Regions from separate parts of the Micromonospora parva genome, predicted to be linked through region 2. Evidence: riboswitches for the same ligand, from Rfam matches in the RefSeq annotation. Region 2 holds a riboswitch; the other holds the start of a gene.
The links. Region 2 has a riboswitch for cobalamin ahead of AB0C03_RS30845 (ribonucleoside-diphosphate reductase subunit alpha). Riboswitches for the same ligand answer to the same signal wherever they lie in the genome.
Positions count from the first base shown of each region.

Region 1: linked by a shared signal. The riboswitch ahead of cobN (cobaltochelatase subunit CobN) and the one ahead of AB0C03_RS30845 (ribonucleoside-diphosphate reductase subunit alpha) in region 2 are both predicted to bind cobalamin.

Region 1 covers NZ_JBEZFX010000002.1:298,566-306,217, forward strand. The annotation lists gene AB0C03_RS06585 (hypothetical protein) at 1-175, shown strand, start outside; gene AB0C03_RS06590 (MBL fold metallo-hydrolase) at 178-894, opposite strand; cobalamin riboswitch at 1,211-1,387, shown strand; gene cobN (cobaltochelatase subunit CobN) at 1,678-5,346, shown strand; gene AB0C03_RS06600 (magnesium chelatase subunit D family protein) at 5,343-7,625, shown strand.
Region 2 covers NZ_JBEZFX010000018.1:5,857-13,508, reverse strand. The annotation lists gene AB0C03_RS30850 (ribonucleotide-diphosphate reductase subunit beta) at 1-590, opposite strand, end outside; gene AB0C03_RS30845 (ribonucleoside-diphosphate reductase subunit alpha) at 632-2,950, opposite strand; cobalamin riboswitch at 3,144-3,360, opposite strand; gene AB0C03_RS30840 (enolase C-terminal domain-like protein) at 3,648-5,042, shown strand; gene AB0C03_RS30835 (FadR/GntR family transcriptional regulator) at 5,050-5,772, shown strand; gene AB0C03_RS30830 (aldo/keto reductase) at 5,777-6,796, opposite strand; gene AB0C03_RS30825 (ATP-binding cassette domain-containing protein) at 6,793-7,611, opposite strand; gene AB0C03_RS30820 (ABC transporter substrate-binding protein) at 7,611-7,652, opposite strand, start outside.

The DNA of each region.
Region 1 (7,652 bases), on a different contig from region 2:
GGTCGTGGCGATCGCCCACGACGGCGAGTGGATCCGTCGTCGTACCGGAACGCCCCGCGCGGCCGGGGCCATCGCCCGCAAGCACGCGGTGCCGTTGTACGAGGCGGCGCGCACCGGCTACCCGGAGCGGATGCGGGCGTGGAGTCGGGCCCACCCGGAACGTCACGCCCGCTGAGGTCAGGCGGCCTCGACGGCTGACCGGGCCTGCTCAGCCGTCATCGGCTCGGCGTGGCTGGAGACGTACCACAGGTAGTCGTCCCAGAGCAGTCGGCGGACCAGGTCCAGGTCGGGGCCGTCGTCGGGTCGGCGCAGGTGTGCCGGCGGCGGGTAGAAGCAGTCGCCGAGCAGCATGACGCCCGAGTCCGGCACCAGCACGACCGTCGAATCTGGGGCGTGGCCGCCGCCGACGTGCCGTAACCCGACGCCCACCGACAACTCGTCGACATCGGTGAAGGTCCGGGTTGGCGGCAGGATGGTGAAGTCCGCCCAGGAATCCATCGCACGGGCTCGCGCCCGGAAGCTCGGGCCGAGGCGGGGGTCGGCGCGTACCCGCTCGTCCAGATAGTGGTGACTCCAGGGCCGGGCAGCCTCAGCGCGTAGCAGCGGCACCGCCGTCTCGTGTCCGACGATCTCCACGCCGGGCCAGGCGCAAGCGCCCCAGACGTGGTCCCAGTGGTGGTGGGTGTAGACCAGCCAGCGGGGCCGTGGCAGCCCGGCTGCGGCGAGCGCGGCCTGGATCGCGCGGGCGTGCGTGGGGCTCTGCCCGGCGTCGATCATCACACTGCCGCGCTCGTCGGCCACGACGGCGACGCCGGCCTGGACCGCCTCGGGGTCGGGGTCGCCTGGACAGACCCAGACACGGCCGGCCAGGTGGTGGAACTGTGGGACGGCCATGGTGATCGATCTCCGACATTGATCGCGGTTCGCCGCTGTGGCGGTGCCGATCCTAGGTCAGCACGCCGTCGGGCACCGTCCTGCCGGACGATCGGCGCAGGCCAGGATGGGTTCGGCGGTCCTTTGCTCTGCTGCCCTGTACGCACCGGCGACGCCCCGTGCCTGGTGCACATAGGGCAGCAGAGCAAAGGGCGTCGCGCATCGATCTGGGGCGTCGCGAGGCGCGGAGCCGCATTCACGCCGATCGGCGAGGCTCGATCGGTGGTGTCCGGCTGGTGGGGCTGGACTGGCGTTGACCGGCGGCGCGGGGGTGTGGCAGCATTCGCAGCCTGACGGCAGTGAAGGAAGTCGGTGCGAATCCGACGCGGTCCCGCCACTGTCACCGGGGAGCGATCCCCCCTCGTGAGTCACGGCCGTGTGTCTGCGGTTGGAAGGCCGGGGGAGAGCGTCGATCCGGAAGCCAGGATACTTCGGCCGTCGGGACGTACCCCAGGGCGTGGACACCCGAGGAGGACCCGATGACGCATGGCGTCTCTGTGACCGACGATCACCGTCGCGAACCGAGCGGCGGACGCCCCGCCGCGCCCCGCCCCGGCCGCACTGACGCGCCGGCATCCGCACGCTCCCGCGCCGTTCACCGCTGAGTTCCCCACCGCGCCACCCGTCGCCGTCGGCCCCGCGCCGGTGAGCCGCCCGGGTCGCGGTGCCTGCTGAACCCCGCGCCCATCCCACGTCGCCAGCTCGCATCGGCGAGCGCGTCGACGTTACTTCCCGGAGCCTGCCGTGCGCATCCTGCTGCTCTCCACCGCCGACACCGACCTGCTGGCCGCCCGCGCCAGCGGCGCCGACTACCGGTTGGCCAACCCCGCGCGGGTCACCGTCGACGAGGTGCCCGCCCTGCTCGACGGGGTCGCCCTCGTCGTCGTACGCCTGCTCGGCGGTCGGCAGGCGTGGCCGGACGGCCTCGCCGCGGTGCTCGCGACCGGCGTGCCGACGGTGGTGCTCGGCGGCGAGGCGACACCCGACGCGGAGCTGATGGCCAGCTCCACCGTGCCGTCCGGTGTCGCGACCCAGGCGCTGGCGTACCTGGTCGAGGGCGGCCCGGACAACCTGGGGCAGTTGGCGCGGTTCCTTTCCGACACGGTGCTGCTCACCGGTGAGGGGTTCGCCCCGCCCGCGCGCACCCCGGCGTACGGGGTGCACGGCGCGCACCTGGCCGACCCGTACCGGCCCACAGTGGGGATCGTCTTCTACCGGGCACACGCGTTGGCCGGCAACACCGGCTTCATCGACGTGCTGGTCGAGGCGGTCCGGGCGGCCGGCGGCAACCCGCTGCCGATCTTCTGCGGCTCCCTGCGCGGGCTGACCGCCGACGCCGGCCCGCTCGGGCTCTTCGCCCGCTGTGACGCGCTGCTGGTCACCGTGCTCGCGGCTGGCGGTGCGGTCGCCGCCGACGCCTCCGGCGGCGGCGACGAGGACGCCTGGGACGTCGGCGTCCTGGCCGCCCTGGACGTGCCGATCATCCAGGCGCTCTGTCTCACCAGCACCCGGGCGCAGTGGGCCGACAGCGACGCCGGGCTGTCCCCGTTGGACGCCGCCATGCAGGTGGCCATCCCCGAGTTCGACGGCCGGATCGTCACCGTGCCGTTCTCGTTCAAGCAGGTCGACGCCGACGGGCTCTCGGTCTACGCCGCCGATCCCGAGCGGGCCGCCCGGGTCGCCGGGATCGCGGTGCGCCACGCCCGGCTGCGGTACGTGCCGGCCGCCGACAAGCGCGTCGCCGTGGTGCTCAGCTCGTACCCGACGAAGCACTCCCGGGTCGGCAACGCGGTCGGCCTGGACACCCCGGCGTCGGCGGTGCGGTTGTTCGCCGCGCTCGCGGACGCCGGCTACCACCTGGGCGACGGCCCGGTGCCCACCGACGGCGACGCGCTGATCCACGCGCTGATCGCCGCCGGTGGCCACGACGTGGAGTGGCTCACCCCCGAGCAGTTGGCCGGCGCCGAGGCCCGGATACCGGGGCAGACCTACCGGCGTTGGTTCGACCAGGTCCCGGCCGAGCTGCGGGAGCGGATCAGGGAACACTGGGGTGAGCCGCCCGGCGAGCTGTACACCGACGGCGACGACATCGTGCTCGCCGGGCTGCGCTTCGGCAACGTGGTGCTGCTGATCCAGCCGCCGCGCGGCTTCGGGGAGAACCCGATCGCGATATACCACGACCCGGACCTGCCGCCGAGTCACCACTACCTGGCCGCGTACCGCTGGTTGACCGCGCCGGTCGCGGACGGCGGCTTCGGCGCGGACGCCGTGGTGCACCTGGGCAAGCACGGCACCCTGGAGTGGCTGCCCGGCAAGGGCCTCGGCCTGGCCGCCGACTGCGCGCCCGACGCGGTCCTCGGCGACCTGCCGCTGGTGTACCCGTTCATCGTCAACGACCCCGGTGAGGGCACCCAGGCCAAGCGGCGGGCGCACGCCGTGGTCGTCGACCACCTGGTCCCGCCGATGGCCCGCGCCGAGACCTACGGCGACCTGGCCAAACTGGAGCAACTGCTCGACGAGTACGCCACCGTGCAGGCCCTCGACCCGGCCAAGGTGCCCACCGTGCGGGCCCAGATCTGGGACCTGGTGCGCGCCGCCGAGCTGCACCACGACCTGCACGCCGAGGCGATGCCCGACCCGGACGACTTCGACGACTTCGTGCTGCACCTCGACGGGTACCTCTGCGAGGTCAAGGACGTGCAGATCCGCGACGGGCTGCACATCCTCGCCGACGCGCCCACCGGCGAGGCACGGGTCAACCTGGTCCTGGCGGTGCTGCGCGCCCCGCAGATCTGGGGCGGCGCCCGCGCACTGCCCGGCCTGCGGCAGGCCCTCGCCGTCGCGTTCGGGCTCGACGAGCAGGAACTGCTCGCGACGCCGGGACAGCGACTGGCGCTGCCCACGGCGCTCACCGACGTGGTGGACGGGCCGGCCGGCACCGCCGCCGACGCGATCGACCTCATCGAAGCGCTCGCGCGGCGGCTGGTCGTCGGCATGGAGACCCAGGGCTGGGCAGTGGACGCCGTCGACGCCGTGGTGGCGGAGGTGACTGGGCAACCGATCCCGGACGCCGCCGCGGTGCTGCGCTTCGCCGCCACCGAGCTGGTGCCCCGCCTGGACCGGACCACCGACGAGCTGACCCACACCCTCGGCGCGCTCGACGGGAGGTTCGTGCCGCCCGGCCCGTCCGGCTCACCCACCCGGGGCCTGGTCAACGTGCTGCCCACCGGCCGCAACTTCTACTCCGTCGACCCGAAGGCCATCCCCAGCCGCAACGCCTGGGACGTCGGGGTGGCCCTCGCCGACTCGCTGCTGGCCCGGCACCTCGCCGACACCGGCGGGTACCCCCGATCGGTGGGGTTGACAGTGTGGGGCACCAGCGCCATGCGGACCCAGGGTGACGACATCGCCGAGGTGCTCGCGTTGCTGGGCTGCCGGCCGGTCTGGGACGACAGGTCCCGGCGGGTCACCGGCATCGAGGTGGTGCCGACCGCCGAGCTGGACCGGCCGCGCGTCGACGTCACGGTGCGCATCTCCGGTTTCTTCCGCGACGCGTTCCCGCACGTCGTGGCGCTGCTCGACGACGCCGTCCGGCGGGTCGCCGCCCTGGACGAGCCGGACGAGGAGAACTACCTGCGCGCGCACGTCGCCGCCGACCTCGCCGAGCACGGCGACGAGCGGCGGGCCACCGCCCGGATCTTCGGCTCCAAGCCCGGCGCGTACGGGGCGGGGCTGCTGCCCCTGATCGACGCCCGCACCTGGCGCAGCGACGCCGACCTGGCCGAGGTGTACGCGGTGTGGGGCGGCTACGCGTACGGCCGGGGCCTGGACGGGCGGGAGGCGCGCGCCGACATGGAACGCTCGTTCGCCCGGATCGCGGTGGCGGTGAAGAACCAGGACACCCGCGAGCACGACATCGTCGACTCCGACGACTACTTCCAGTACCACGGCGGGATGGTGGCGATGGTCCGCCACCTCACCGGCACGTCACCGGCGGCGTACGTGGGTGACTCGGCGATGCCGCACGACGTGCGCACCCGCACGTTGGGCGAGGAGACCCGGCGGGTGTTCCGGGCCCGGGTGGTCAACCCGAAGTGGATCGCCGCGATGCGCCGGCACGGCTACAAGGGCGCGTTCGAGCTGGCGGCCACAGTGGACTACCTGTTCGGCTACGACGCCACCGCCGGTGTCGTCGACGACTGGATGTACGAGCACCTCGCCGCCGCGTACCTCTTCGACGACACCACCCGGGAGTTCCTGGAGCGGTCCAACCCGTGGGCGCTGCGCGGCATCACCGAGCGGCTGTTGGAGGCCGCCGACCGGGGGCTGTGGGCCGCACCGGAGCCGGCCACCCTCGACCGGCTGCGCGACACGTACCTGGCCAGCGAGGGCGACCTGGAGGACCGGGCGTGAGCGCGAGGAGTGAGCCGGTTTTGCGAGCCCCGCAGTCGCGAACGAAAGGAGGCGCCGTGGCGACTTATCCCTTCAGCGCGGTGCTCGGCATGGCCGACATGCGACTGGCGTTGCTGCTCAACGCGGTCTCCCCGGCGATCGGCGGGGTCCTGGTCCGGGGCGAGAAGGGCACCGCGAAGTCCACCGCCGTGCGGGCCCTCGCCGCGCTGCTCCCCCCGGTGCGCCAGGTGGCCGGTTGCCGGTTCGGTTGTGACCCGGCCGGGCCCGACCCGGCGTGCCCGGACGGCCCGCATCCGGCCGCCGCCGCCGAGACCCGCCCGGCCCGCCTGGTCGAGCTGCCGGTGGGCGCCGCCGAGGACCGGGTGGTCGGCGCGCTGGACCTGGAGAAGGCGATCGGCGAGGGGGTCCGCGCGTTCGAGCCGGGTCTGCTCGCCGCCGCGCACCGGGGAGTGCTCTACGTCGACGAGGTCAACCTGCTGCACGACCACCTGGTCGACCTGCTGCTCGACGCGGCGGCGATGGGCCGCAGCCACGTGGAGCGGGAGGGCGTCTCGGTCAGCCACGCGGCCCGGTTCCTGCTGGTCGGCACGATGAACCCGGAGGAGGGCGAGCTGCGCCCGCAGTTGCTCGACCGGTTCGGGCTCACCGTGGAGGTGAACGCCAGCCGGGACCCGGAGATCCGGGTCGAGGTGGTCCGCCGCCGGCTCGCCGCCGACGCCGACCCGGTCGGCTTCGCCGCCGGTTGGGCGGACGCGGACGCCCAGGTCGCCGCCCAGGTCGCCGCCGCCCGCCGCCGGCTGCCCGGGGTACGACTGCCGGACGCCGCGTTGCGGCAGATCGCCGAGGTGTGCGCGGCGTTCGACGTGGACGGGATGCGCGCCGACATCGTGACCGCCCGCACCGCCCTCGCCCACGCCGCCTGGCACGGCCGGGACCGGGTCACCATGGACGACGTCCGGGTGGCCGCCCGGCTGGCCCTGCCGCACCGCCGCCGCCGCGACCCGTTCGACACCCCCGGCCTGGACGAGAAGCGCCTCGACGAGGCGTTGCAGCGCGCCCAGGACGCCCACCCCGACGACCCGGACGACGACGGCTCCGACGGCCCCGACGACGGTGGCCCCAACGGCGGTGGCCCCAACGGTGGTGGCCCGGCCGGTGACGGCGGCCCGAACGGAAGTAGCCCGGCTGGCGGCGGAGCCCAGGGCGGCGACGCCGGCGGTGACGGGGTCGAGCAGGGCGAACCCGGGTCGGCCGGGTATTCGACGGCACATGACGGCGCGGGCCCGGACGGGCGCACCGACGGCCCGGACGGTACCGACGGCTGGCCGCAGCGTCAGCCGGGTGACCGGGGCGACGACCGCTGGCCGCAGCACCCGAACGGCGCCGGTCGGAACGCGGGGACGCCCGGTGGCCGGGGAGCGTCGGCCGGTGCCGAGGACCCGACCCGGGGCGGGGAGTCGCAGCTGGTGGCCGTGCCCCGGGGTGGGCTGCGGGCGCGGACGCTGACCGCGCCCGGCCTGGGTGACGGGGTGCCGGGCCGGCGGTCGCGGGCCCGCACCGGGCGGGGCCGCACCACCGGCGCGCGGGTGCCGGCGGGCCGGGTCGGCGCGTTGCACCTGCCGGCCACCATCCGGGCCGCCGCGCCGCACCAGGCGGCCCGGGGCCGGCTCACCGGTCCGCTGCGACTGCGCCGCGACGACCTGCGTGAGGCGGTTCGGGAGGGACGCGAGGGCAATCTGGTGCTCTTCGTGGTGGACGCGAGCGGGTCGATGGGTGCCCGGCAGCGGATGAGCACTGTGAAGGACGCGGTGCTCGCCCTGCTCACCGACGCGTACCAGCGCAGGGACAAGGTCGCGGTGATCGCGTTCCGGGGTGCCGGCGCCCGGACCCTGCTGCCGGCGACCTCGTCGGTGTTGGCCGCCTCGACCCGGCTGGCCGAGTTGCCCACCGGTGGGCGGACACCGCTGGCCGAGGGGTTGCTCGCCGCCGCGGACCTGCTGCGGGTGGAGCGCCTGCGCGATCCGAAGCGCCGCCCGCTGGTCCTCATCGTCACCGATGGTCGGGCCACCGCCGGCACCCGCCCACTGGACCGGGCAGCAGCGGCGGCGCAGATCCTGGCCGCCACCAACGCTGCCTGCGTGGTCGTCGACTGCGAGTCCGGCCCGGTCCGCCTCCACCTGGCCGCCCGCCTGGCCACCCAGCTGAATGCCCCAAGAACCCCCCTGGAATCCCTGACCCACCCCCACCCCCGCGATCGTGCACTTTCTGTCGCGGCATAACGGACCAAGCACGCATATGAACAACAG
Region 2 (7,652 bases):
GCGAGGCCGTGCAACAGGCCGCGCGAGCGCAGGAAGTAGACGTAGGCGAACGCGCCGTAGAAGAACAACCCTTCGATGCAGGCGGCGAAGCAGATCAGGTTCAGCAGGAACGTCCGCCGGTCGTCGCGGGTCCGCAGCTCCCGCAGGTCGCCCAGCGAGTCGATCCAGCGGAAGCAGAACTCGGCCTTGCGCCGGATCGAGGGGATGTTCTCGATCGCCGCGAAGGCCTCGAAACGTTCGGTCTCGTCGGGCACGTACGTGTCGAGCAGGTTGAGGTAGAACTGGACGTGCACCGCCTCCTCGAACAGCTGCCGGGACAGGTAGAGGCGGCCCTCGGGGCTGTTGACGTGCTGGTAGAGGTTGAGCACCAGGTTGTTGGCGACGATCGTGTCGCCGGTGGCGAAGAACGCCACCAGGCGGCTGACCAGGTGCCGTTCGGCCGGCGACAGTTTGTCCAGGTCGGCGAGGTCGGCGTGCAGGTCGACCTCCTCCACGGTCCAGGTGTTGCGGATGGCGTCGCGGAACCGGTCGAAGAAGTGCGGGTAGCGCATCGGGCGCAGGGTGAGGTCCATCCCGGGGTCGAGCAGCATGTGCGTGGTCCTCGTGTCGGTGGTGGTGGCGTCGGCGGGGTTCACTGGCAGGCCTCGCACGACTCGGGGTTCTCCAGCGAGCAGGCCAACGCCTCCGCGTCGACGGCGACGGGCGAGACAGCGCCGACGGTGGCCTGCTGGATCCGGGTGGCGGGGCGCGAGCGCAGGTAGTACGTGGTCTTCAGGCCGGCCTTCCAGGCGTACAGGTACATCGAGGAGAGCTTGCCGATGGTCGGTGCGGCCAGGAACAGGTTCAGCGACTGGGACTGGTCGATGAACGGGGCGCGGGCGGCGGCCAGGTCGATCAACGCCCGCTGCGGCAGCTCCCACGCGGTGCGGAACAACTCCCGTACGCCGGCCGGCAGCTCGGCGATGTCCTGCACCGACCCCTCGGCCCGCTTGATCGCCGAACGGATCCGCTCGGTCCACAGACCGCGGGCCTTCAGCTCGCGTACCAGAGCGGTGTTGACCTGAAGGAACTCCCCCGACAGGGTTTCGCGCTTGAACAGGTTGGACACCTGCGGCTCGATGCACTCGTAGCACCCGGCGATCGAGGCGATGGTCGCGGTCGGCGCGACCGCCACCAGCAGCGAGTTACGCAGCCCGTGCGCCTCGACCCGCTCGCGCAGGGCATCCCAGCGGGCCGTCTGCGTACCCTCGACACCCCACAGGTCGGGCTGGAGCTGGCCCCGCGCGGCCCGGGTCTGCGGGTACGCCGGGTGCGCGCCGAAGTCGCGGGCCAGGTCGGCGGAGGTCTCCAGCGCGGTCAGGTACAGCTCCTCGCTGATCCGGGTGGACAGCTCCCGGGCGGCCGGCGAGTCGAAGGGCAGCCGCAGTGCGAAGAAGACGTCCTGCAGGCCCATCAGCCCGAGCCCGACCGGCCGCCAGCGGGGGTTGCTCGCCGCCGCCTGCGCGGTCGGGTAGTAGTTGATGTCGATGACCCGGTCGAGGAAGGTCACCGCGGTCCGCACCGTGGCGCGCAGCCGCTCCCAGTCGATGCCGCCGTCGCCGAGGTGGGCGGCGAGGTTCACCGAGCCCAGGTTGCACACGGCGGTCTCGGCGTCGCTGGACACCTCGACGATCTCGGTGCAGAGGTTGGACAGGTGCACCACGTTGCCCGGCTCGGCGGTCTGGTTGCACAGCCGGTTCGACGCGTCCTTGAAGGTCATCCAGCCGTTGCCGGTCTGGGCCAGGGTGCGCATCATCGTGCCGTACAGCTCCCGCGCCGGGACCTGCCGCACGTACCGGCCCTGCGCCTCGGCCTCCCGGTACGCGGCGTCGAACCGCTCCCCCCACAGGTCGGGCAGCTCGGGCACCTCGTGCGGGTCGAACAGCGACCACATCTCGTCGGCCTCGACCCGGCGCATGAACTCGTCCGGGATCCAGTTGGCCAGGTTCAGGTTGTGGGTGCGCCGGGCATCCTCGCCGGTGTTGTCCCGCAGGTGCAGGAACTCCTCGATGTCCGGGTGCCACGGCTCCAGGTAGACGCAGGCCGCGCCCTTGCGCCGGCCGCCCTGGTTGACCGCCGCCACGCTCGCGTCCAGGGTGCGCAGCCACGGCACGATCCCGTTGGACTGCCCGTTGGTGCCCCGGATCAGCGCGCCGCGGGAGCGGACCCGGGAGTACGCGATGCCGATGCCACCGGCGAACTTGGACAGGTTGGCGACCTGGGCGTACCGGGCGTAGATCGAGTCCAACTCGTCGAGCGGGGAGTCGACCAGATAGCAGGAGGACATCTGGGTGTGCCGGGTCCCGGAGTTGAACAGGGTCGGTGAGCTGGGCAGGTAGGCCAGGCTGGACATCAGTCGGTAGAAGCCGACCGCCTCGTCCGCCGTACGGGACAGGCCGCAGGCCACCCGCAGCAGCCAGTACTGCGGGGTCTCCAGCACCAGTCGGCTGGTGGGGTGGCGCAGCAGGTACCTGTCGTACACGGTGCGCAGGCCGAAGTACTCGAACCGGCGGTCGCCGTCCGGGTCGACGGCGGCATCGAGGGTCGTGGCGTGTGCGGCGACGAACGCGGCGGTGTCGTCACCGATCAGACCCTCGGCGTGGCCGACCCGGATCGCCGCGCTGAACGAGGTGATGCCCTGCCGGCGTACCTCCTTGTCGACGTAGCCGGCCAGCAGCCGCGCGGCGAGGCGGGAGTACTGCGGCTCCTCACCGATCATCTCAGCGGCGGTCTGGATGGAGAGCCGGTCCAGTTCGGCGGTGGTGGCGCCGTCGTAGAGGCCGCTGATGGTGCGGGTGGCCACCCGCATCGGGTCGACGTCGGTCAGGTCGTCGGCCCACCGCTCCACCGCCCGGACGATCTTGTTCACGTCCACGGGTTCGGTCGCGCCGTCGCGCTTGCGGACCCGCATGGGCGTCCGCCGCGCGGGCGTGTCGGCGCCGGCCGGGACTACCTGGGTGACTGTCACCACTCGCTCCTCGGAGTTCGAGACCTGGTGGCCCGGACGCGAGGAGACAGACACCGACGGACGCCACGCCGGCGCGGCGTGGGATCAGGTGGCGTCAGCCGTCCCACGCGGCCTCGGACCGCCGCGCACCCGGGTTCGGGTACGCGGCGCGCTGGCAGGTCTTCGGACTCGCGGGCACGACCGGGCTCGCCGGTCTCCTAGTGGCCGTCGCTTCCCAGGCCGATGGGTGGCCCAGTGCTGATGACGGCGGTCGTTCCCACTCACCGCTGCGGGACAGTCCCGGATTTCCACCGGGTTCCCTGTTGCCTCGACCGCGCCGGATGAGCGGCCGAACCAGCTGCGCTCGACACCATATATAGGGACGGAGCCGTTGTCACACCCCACATGTCGGTTTCGGGCGTGTCGGCGGCCAGCGCGGTGACCACCGTCACCACCCGGGCCGCGCGCGCCGCGCCGGAGGGCGCCGGCAACGGAGGCACGATTCTCCGCGCCGGTGTCGACAGTGGCCAGTGGGTCGACAGCCGACACAAACATCATATGTCTGGGTGTCCCTAGTGATCGACAACGTTGACGCGCTCAACGAGCCGTCCGTATACTCCCAGTGATCATCTGATCTTTAGCCTAGCCGGGCGAGGAGCGCATGCCGCAGATCACTGCCGTCACCGTCGAGGACGTCCGCTTCCCCACCTCCCTGACCGCTGACGGGTCAGACGCCATGAACAAGGACGGCGACTACTCGGCGGCCTACGTCGTGCTGCACACCGACGGCGTCGACGGCGCGGGCGCGCCGCTCGCGGGGCACGGGCTGACCTTCACCATCGGCCGTGGCAACGACATCGTCGCGGCGGCGGCGGTCCACCAGGCACAGCGCCTCGTGGGCCTGGACGTGGCGACGATGGCGGCGGACATGGGCGCTGTCTACCGCCTCCTGACCTCCGACTCGCAGCTGCGCTGGCTCGGCCCCGAGAAGGGCGTCGTCCACCTGTCGCTGGCGGCCGTGCTGAACGCGTCGTGGGACCTGGCCGCCCGGGTCGCCGACAAGCCACTGTGGCGACTGCTCGTCGACATGTCCCCCGAGCAACTCGTCGACATCGCGGACCTGCGCTACCTCTCCGACGCCCTGACCCGGGACGAGGCGCTGGCCATCCTGCGCGCCAAGGAGAGCACGAAGGCCGCCCGCCTCGCCGAACTCGACCGGACCGGCTACCCCGCCTACACCACCTCGGCGGGCTGGCTCGGCTACGGCGACGACAAGCTGCGCCGGCTGTGCCAGGAGGCGGTGGACAGCGGCTACGGCTACGTCAAGCTCAAGGTCGGCGCCAACCTCGACGACGACATCCGCCGCTGCGCGATCGCCCGGGAGATCCTCGGCCCGGACCGCAACCTGATGATCGACGCCAACCAGGTGTGGGATGTCGGCCAGGCCATCGAGTGGGTCAGCGCCCTCGCCCGGTTCAAGCCGCTCTGGATCGAGGAGCCGACCAGCCCCGACGACATCCTCGGCCACGCCGCCGTCCGCCGTGCCGTCGCTCCGATCGGCGTGGCCACCGGCGAGCACTGCCACAACCGGGTGATGTTCAAGCAGCTGTTCCAGGCCGAGGCCATCGACTTCTGCCAGCTCGACACCGGCAGGTTGGCCAGCATCAACGAGATCGTCGCCGTGCTGCTGCTCGCCGCGAAGTTCGACATCCCGGTGTGCCCCCACGCCGGCGGAGTCGGGCTGTGCGAGATGGTCCAACACGTCTCGGTGCTCGACTACGTGGCGATCTCGGGGGATCTCACCAACCGGGTCACCGAGTTCGTCGACCACCTGCACGAACACTTCACCGACCCGTGCATCATCCGTGACACCGGCTCGGGAAGCGGATACGTCCTGCCCAGCCAGCCCGGCTACTCCACCCGGATGCGTCAGGAGTCGGTCACGCTCTACCGGTTTCCCGACGGCCACTACTGGGCCGCGGCAGACCCGACTACCGTGTCATCTCCGGAGGCGTACGTGATCGCGGGTGGACAGGCCACCCCCGTCGGCCGCTAGGGGAAGCATGTCTCGCACAGACGAAGTGGTCAACGGCATCAAACGGATGATCCTCGAAGGGCAGTTCAGGCCCGGTGACCGGCTGCCCGTCGAGAAGGACCTCGCCGAGTCGCTCGGCGTCTCACGGGGCTCGCTGCGCGAGGGGATGTCCGCGCTGTCGATCCTCGGCATCGTCAACATCCGCCAGGGCGACGGCACCTACGTCACCAACCTCGACGCCCCGCAACTGCTGGCCCCGATGGGTTTCGTGGTCGACTTCCAGGGCCAGGGCGACCCGCGGCACATCCACACCGTCCGGCGACTGCTGGAGTGCGAGGCCGCCCGGTTGGCGGCCACCAGGATCACCGACGAGGCGTTGGCTCAGGCGGGGGACCTGCTCGACGAGGCGGCCCGGCTGGTCGGCCAGTCGCCGCAGGACCACGAGCGGATCATGGAGATCGACATCGCCTTCCACCGGATCATCGCGGTGCACGCCGAGAATCCGGTGCTCGTCGGCCTGATCGAGGCCTTCGCCGGGCGCACCATCCGCGGCCGGCTCTGGCGCAGCCTGCACGAGGAGGGCGCGGACCTGCGGACCCACGACGAACATGTGGCGATCCTGAAGGCCCTCGTGGCGCGCGACCCGGAGCGGGCCCGCACCCGGATGGCCAACCACCTGATCGGTGTGGAGGAGTCGTTGCAGGGGTTGCCCGACGACGCCGACGCGAACATCGAGACGGCCCGCTCGTGACCGCTCACGACTGCACGTCGAGCAGCCCTTCGTCGTACAGGGCCGCCCAGAGCTGATCGGGGACGTCGACGTCGGCTCGGCGCAGGGTCTCGGTCACCTGGGCCTCGTCACGCATGCCGACCACCGTCGACACCACGGCCGGGTGGCGACGGACGAACGCCAACGCCGCCTGGGGCAACGTGACGCCGTACGCCTGGCAGACCCGCGCTATCCGGCGGGCCTGGTCGATCACCTCCGCCGGCGCCTGCCGGTAGTCGTAGACGGCGTCGGTCGGCGGCATGTCCCGGGCCAGCAACCCGGAGTTGTAGACCCCGGCGACCACCACAGCGACGTGGCGTTCCTGCGCGGCGGGCAGCAGGTCGGTCAACGCGCCCTGCTCCAGCAGCGTGTACCGGCCGGCGCACATCACCACGTCCACGTCGGTCTCCGCCACGAACCGGGCCAGCATCGCGGACTGGTTCATGCCGGCACCGACGGCACCGATCACGCCCTGCTCGCGCAGCTCCACCAACGCCGGAACCGCCTCGTACGCGGCCTGCTTCCAGTGCTCGTCCGGATCATGCAGGTACACCACGTCGATCCGGTCCAGGCCGGTGCGCCGAAGGCTCGCCTCCAACGAACGGCGCACGCCGTCGCGGCTGAAGTCCCAGACCCGGCGATGATCGGCGGGAACGTCGAAACCCTCCGGGTCCGGTCGGTGTGCCGCCTCCGGTGACGGCACGAGCAGCCGGCCGACCTTCGTCGACACCACGTACTCGTCGCGCGGGCGGGAGCGCAGGGCGGCACCCAACCGCCGCTCCGACAGGCCCAGCCCGTAGTGCGGCGCGGTGTCGAAGTACCGGATGCCGCCCGCCCAGGCGGTGTCCACTGCGGCGGCGAACTGCTCATCCGACGTCGCCCGGTACAGGTTGCCGCCCTGCGCGGCACCGAAGCCCAGCGGGCTCAGCCGCGGCGGCGACCCGCCGGCGGCCCAGCCCGCCCAACGGGTGCGACCGCGCGCACCCCGGCGCACGGCCGCCGTCACCGCTCACGCCGATCCACACTGGTGCTGCCGGTCATCGCCGCGACCAGGTCGTCGGTGGTGACCTCGTCGGCGCGCAGCTGGGCGGCCCGCTGACCGAGGCGCAGCACCTCGACACGGTCGGCGATGTCGAGCACCTGCGGCATGTTGTGGCTCACCAGCACCACCGACATGCCGGCGTCGCGGGCCCGCCGGACCACGTCGAGCACCCGCCCGGTCTGGACCACGCCCAGCGCCGCGGTGGGCTCGTCGAGGATGACCACGTTGGTCGCCCAGATGATGGCGCGGGCGACCGCCACGCACTGCCGCTGCCCACCGGAGAGCATGGCGATCGGGGTGGTCACCCGGGGAATCCGTACGCCCAGTTCGTCGAGGGCGGCGGCGGCACCCTGCCGCATGGCGCGCTTGTCCAGCAGGCCGAGCCGACCGAGCGGCCCGGAGCGCAGGATCTCCCGGCCGAGATACAGGTTGGCGGCCACGCTCAGGTCGTCGGCGACGGCGAGATCCTGGTAGACGGTCTCCACCCCGGCCCGGCGGGCATCGACCGGGGTGGAGAACCGGACCGGACGGCCGCCGATCAGGATCTCGCCCTCGTCCGGCGGATGCACACCGGACAGGGTCTTGATCAGGGTGCTCTTTCCGGCACCGTTGTCACCGATCAACGCGACGACCTCGCCCCGGCGGACGGTGAAGTCGGCCCCCCGCAACGCCTCGACGTGCCCGAACCGCTTGACGATGCCGCGGGCCTCGAGGACCGGCGGTTCCTCGTCGGTGGGTTGCTGGGCGTTGTCGGCGGTGGCCGTGGGAATGCCTCCCATCACTGCACCGGCGGGTTGGCGCAGCTGGGCTCGAGCACCGC